Regions from separate parts of the Arthrobacter sp. 05T444 genome, predicted to be linked through region 2. Evidence: predicted binding sites of a transcription regulator. Region 2 holds the regulator's gene; the other holds the start of a gene.
What was found. Region 2 encodes Rex, which represses fermentation and respiration genes when NADH is low (regulators of the CRP and FNR family bind a similar motif). Its sites were predicted from a motif close to CTTGTGAANNNNTTCACAAG; they were not measured.

Region 1: the regulator Rex is predicted to act here: its motif matches at 1,147-1,166, upstream of araB (ribulokinase).

What each region holds. Positions count from the first base shown of each region.
Region 1 is NZ_JBFTKK010000022.1:30,490-32,885, reverse strand. It holds gene araB (ribulokinase) at 1-1,078, opposite strand, end outside; gene AC1DD3_RS18050 (immunoglobulin-like domain-containing protein) at 1,304-2,396, opposite strand, start outside.
Region 2 is NZ_JBFTKK010000028.1:39,475-41,870, forward strand. It holds gene AC1DD3_RS19955 (G protein-coupled receptor family protein) at 1-698, shown strand, start outside; gene AC1DD3_RS19960 (redox-sensing transcriptional repressor Rex) at 783-1,478, opposite strand; gene AC1DD3_RS19965 (glutaredoxin family protein) at 1,568-1,822, opposite strand; gene AC1DD3_RS19970 (HAD family hydrolase) at 1,940-2,396, shown strand, end outside.

The sequences.
Region 1 (2,396 bases), on a different contig from region 2:
TGAACCAGCCGAAGATGTCGCCCACACCGGACTGGCCGGCCTCGTAACCCCAGAGTCCTTCCACGATGCCGCCGTCCACCACCCCGCACATGCCGGGCACTTCGCGCAGCACGTCCCCGTTCATGACGTGGCACGTGGACGTGCCCATGATGGCCACGAGCTGGCCCGGCTCCACCGCTTTGGCGGCCGGTGCAGTGACGTGGGCATCCACATTGCCGACGGCCACCGCGATGCCCTCAGGCAGTCCGGTCCAGGCAGCGGCCTCGGCGGTGAGGAAGCCGGCGGCGTCGCCGAGGCGGCCGATGGTGTGCTCCAGCTTGGCGGACACGAAGTCCCTGAACTGCGGATTCAGGGCGGCCAGGAACTTCTCGGACGGGTAATTGCCGTCCTGGTAGATGCCCTTGTAGCCGGCCGTGCAGGCGTTGCGGACATAGTTGCCGCACAGCTGCCAGACGATCCAGTCCGCCGCCTCCACCCAGTGGTCCATCTCCGCGTACGCTTCCGGATCCTCTTCCAGCAGCTGCAGGCCCTTGGCGAACTCCCACTCGGACGAGATCAGCCCGCCGTAGCGCGGAAGCCATGTCTCGCCCAACTCCGCCGCCAGCGCATTGATGCGGTCCGCCTGGCCCTGTGCCGCATGGTGACGCCAGAGCTTGACGTAGGCGTGCGGCCGGTTCGCGAAGCCCGGCAGCTCGTTCAGCGGCGTGCCGTCAGCCTTAACCGGCACCATCGTGCACGCTGTAAAGTCCGTCGCGATCCCGACCACCGCGGACGGGTCTATTCCCGCATCCTCGATCGCCGCCGGCACAGCGTGCCGGAGCACATCCCGGTAATCGTTCGGCACCTGAAGCGCCCACTCCCCGGGAAGCCGGGTTACTGTTCCATCGGCTACGTCCGCCACGTCCGCCGGAAGCGCCTCCGTGACCACCGCGTGCGGGTAGTCGAACACGCCGCTGCCCAGCTCCTTACCGTCGCGAACCCGCACAACCACGGCACGGCCCGACAAGGTGCCGTAATCCACCCCGATCACATAGTTTTCGCTGCCGGCAGTGAAACCGGTGTCATCAACAGATTGCATGCTAAAACCTCCATCCGGGAGGTACTGGCCCCTGTGCCCGGTGTCGAAAACGTAAATGATTCTCTTAGATTGTGAACGCTAACATATCGCGCGTCAAGCATTGGCCGTGACCAATTTCCAGGTCCTGCGTTGCAAAAACAGCACAGGGGACCCCGCCGGCATGGCGGAGCCCCCTGTCCTGCTAAACGTCAGACGCTGCGATGCGGCGCGCTGAGACGCGGGGCCTTAACCCAGCTGGCTGTGCAGCCGGTCCAACTCCGATTTGGTTACGGGCAGGACGGTGCCGTGGCGCGGAGCCCGCGGCAGCTCGTAGTTGGTCGAGAGCTTCCAGTTGGGGTTCTCCAGGCTGGTGCTCTCCAGCGGGATGTAGCCGCGGCCGCCAAACTCATCCACGAACAGGTAGTACTTCTCCTCAGTGTTCGATTTGAAGACGGTCGGCCCTTCAACGCCGCCGGTCCCGGCGTTCTTGCCGATGCAGTTGGCCATCAGGGACCAGTTGCGCGGGTTCGTTTCGGGCAGATCGACGGCCAGCAGATCCGTGGACTTCTCCTGCATGATGTCGAGGCACCCGGAGACACGGGCCTCGTCCTTGGTGAAGCGGTAGTAGGTGTCGCCCTCCTTGATAACAGTGGAGTCGATGACGGAGTCACCCGGGTCGTTCCAGACTTTGGCCTCGCTGAAGGTCCGGAAGTCCCGCGTGGTGGAGTACATCATCTTGTTGTGGGTGCCGCCCGCGTGGCCCGGGTCGTTGTCGGCATAGATTTTGGAGGCCCAGTAGACGACGTAGGCTCCGATTTTCTCGTCGTAATGGGCTTCAGGCGCCCAGGTGTTTCCCGCGGTGTCCGGGGAGACTTTGACGTGCCGCTGCCCGGACCAGTTCACAAGGTCCGTTGACTCCCAGACTTCCAGGTACTGGCTGCCCTGGCGCTGGGAGGCGTCCCACGAGGTTCCACTGCCGATGGAGAGGTCCGTGGCGATCATGTAGAACTTGTCGCCTTCCGGCGAGCGGATGACGAACGGGTCGCGCAGGCCCTTTGTGCCAAGACTGGACTTCACCACCGGCTTTCCGCCATTGAGTTCGTCCCACTTCAGTGCGTCATTTCCCCGGCTGGCAGCCATGGAGATGTTCTCCCCGGCGATGTCGTTGCCGGTGAAGTACGCGAAGGCGTAGCCCTCTTTGGCCTCTGTCTTGGGCAGCGGAAGGACCGTGACACGGAACTTCTTCTTGGACTTCGCCTTGCCGAGAGTGACGGTTGCCTGCAGATCAACGCTTGCCGCCCGGCTGCCGTAGGCGGGCCGGTTGACTTCGCCGGTGGCA
Region 2 (2,396 bases):
ACGGCCAAGCGAGTCCGCAGCAGCCCCAGTACGGCCAGAACGCTCCGCAGTACGGGCAGAACGTTCCCCCGGCACCCCAGTACGGCCAGAACGCCCCGCAATATGGTCAGAACGTTCCCCCCGCCCCGCAATATGGTCAGAACGCCCCCCAGTATGGACAACAGCAGCAGTACGGGCAGCAGCCCTATGGCCAGTCGCCCTATGCCAAGTACCCCTCGGAGCAGCCCCAGGGCGGTGGCCCGGCCGGCGTTCCCAAGCTTGTGAACACAGCTTTCTGGATGCTCATTGGCGCAGGCGTCCTCTGGCTCCTGTCCATCCTCATCGCGATTCCCACACTGGATGACCCCGCCCTGCGGAACATGTTCGAGAGCCAGGTCCGGAGCAGCGGCCAGAACATTCCCTTCGAGGAGGTCAAGCCGTTCATCATCGGGACGATGGTGGTCTTTGGCCTCATCGGCGCCGGGCTCTACGCCCTGGTGGCATTTAACATCCGCAAGGGCAAGAACTGGGCCCGCATCCTGGGCACGGTCTTTGCAGCCCTCTCCGTCTTCGGCATCCTGCCGCTGAGCCTGAACACCCTGGTGACCGTCCTTGGAATCGCGGCGATCGTGATGCTCTACCTGCCCACAACGTCACCTTATTTCAAGAAGCAGCAGCCCTTCGCCAACCCGTACGCGGGCGGCCCGTACGGCCGCTAGCCACGAGCCGATAGCCTAGGGCCGCCAGCCACGACCCAGTCGGCACCCAGCATCAGCGGGCGCGGATCCCAACAGCGCCGGACGTTAGTTCGGCTGCCCCGGGGTCTGCGCCCGTTGCGCGTGGTAGGCAAGAATCTGCAGCTCGGTGGCCATGTCCACTTTGCGCAGGTTCACGCCGTCGGGCACCTGGAGCATCACCGGCGCGAAGCTGAGGATGCTGTGCACGCCGGCCGCCACCACCCGGTCGCAGACGCTCTGAGCCACGGCCGCGGGCAAGGCCAGGACCACCATGTTGGCCCCCGTCCGCTGCAGCACGGCTTCAAGGTCCGCGGCGTCGCTCACGCGCAGCCACCCAACCTCGTTGCCCACCACCATTTGGTCGGCGTCGAAAATGGCAACAACGTCGAATCCCCGGGACTCAAAGCCGCCGTACCTGGCCAGCGCCTTGCCGAGGTTACCGGCGCCGACGATCGCGACCTTCCAGTCGTGGGTCAATCCGAGCGCGGCGGCTATGTGACGGCTCAGGTACTGCACCTCGTAGCCCACTCCGCGCGTGCCGTATGACCCCACGTGGGACAGATCCTTGCGGAGCGTGGACGAGCTGACTCCCGACAGCTCGGCCAGCGATTCGGAAGAGACGCGTTCGGTGCCTTCGGCCAGCAGGGAGTTCAGGGCGCGCAGGTAGATGGTCAGCCGGGCCACGGCCGCTGGCGGAATCTGCTTTCCGGCAGCTCCGGTGTCCCCCGGCACAGCCTGGGGTGGTGAATCGAGCGAAGTCACTATCTGCTCCATTGCGTCGCGTTGTGAGTCCACTCTAGATCCCCATCACTTATGTCAACAAAGCCGGTGCCATTGCGCGGAATTCGCTGCTACCTCGCCATCGCCTGGCGCAGGACGCGCTCCAGCCTGGCCTCGTCAATCTTCCAGAAGTCGCGTTGGATCCCGTCCACCAGCACCACCGGAATCTCTTCGGCATAGCGGTCCCGCAGGGCGTCATCGCCGTCCACCGACTGATCCGTCCACTCCAGTCCGAGCCCGGCAGTAACCCGCCCGACGGCGTCGCGCGCCGCAGCGCACAGGTGACAGTCAGCTTTGGTGAGGAGAACGACGTCGGGATTTACCATGCTTCAACCGTATCGCCGTTCCCGGCGCGGAGCGATGCCGACGCCGCAGTGACGCCCAGTGCGTTCCCGCGCCGTCCGCTGGCCGCGCCCTCCCCGGCATTGACTAGACTCAATGGCATGCCCGAGGAGAAGTACGTCGCTGTGGCCCAACAGCCGGTTGCACCGCAGCAACGCCGCGAGGCCGCGTTCTTCGACGTCGACAACACCCTCATGAAGGGCGCCAGCCTTTTCCACGTCGCCCGGAAAATGCATCAGCGCGGCGCATTCACCCTGCCGCAGGCCGCGGGGATGGCCTGGAAGCAGTTCAAGTTCGTGCTCCGCGGCGAAAACATGGACGATGTTCACGCCGTGCGGGACTCCGCGCTGACCCTCGCCTCTGGTATTACGGTGGAGGACATCAAAGTCCTGGGCGAGGAAGTCTACGACGAGATGATCGCCTCCCGGATCTGGCCCGGCACCAAGGCGCTGGCCCAGCAGCACCTGCGTGTCGGACGAAAGGTCTGGCTCGTCACGGCCACGCCGATCGAAGTGGCCACAGTGATCTCCAGCCGACTCGGCCTCACCGGTGCCCTCG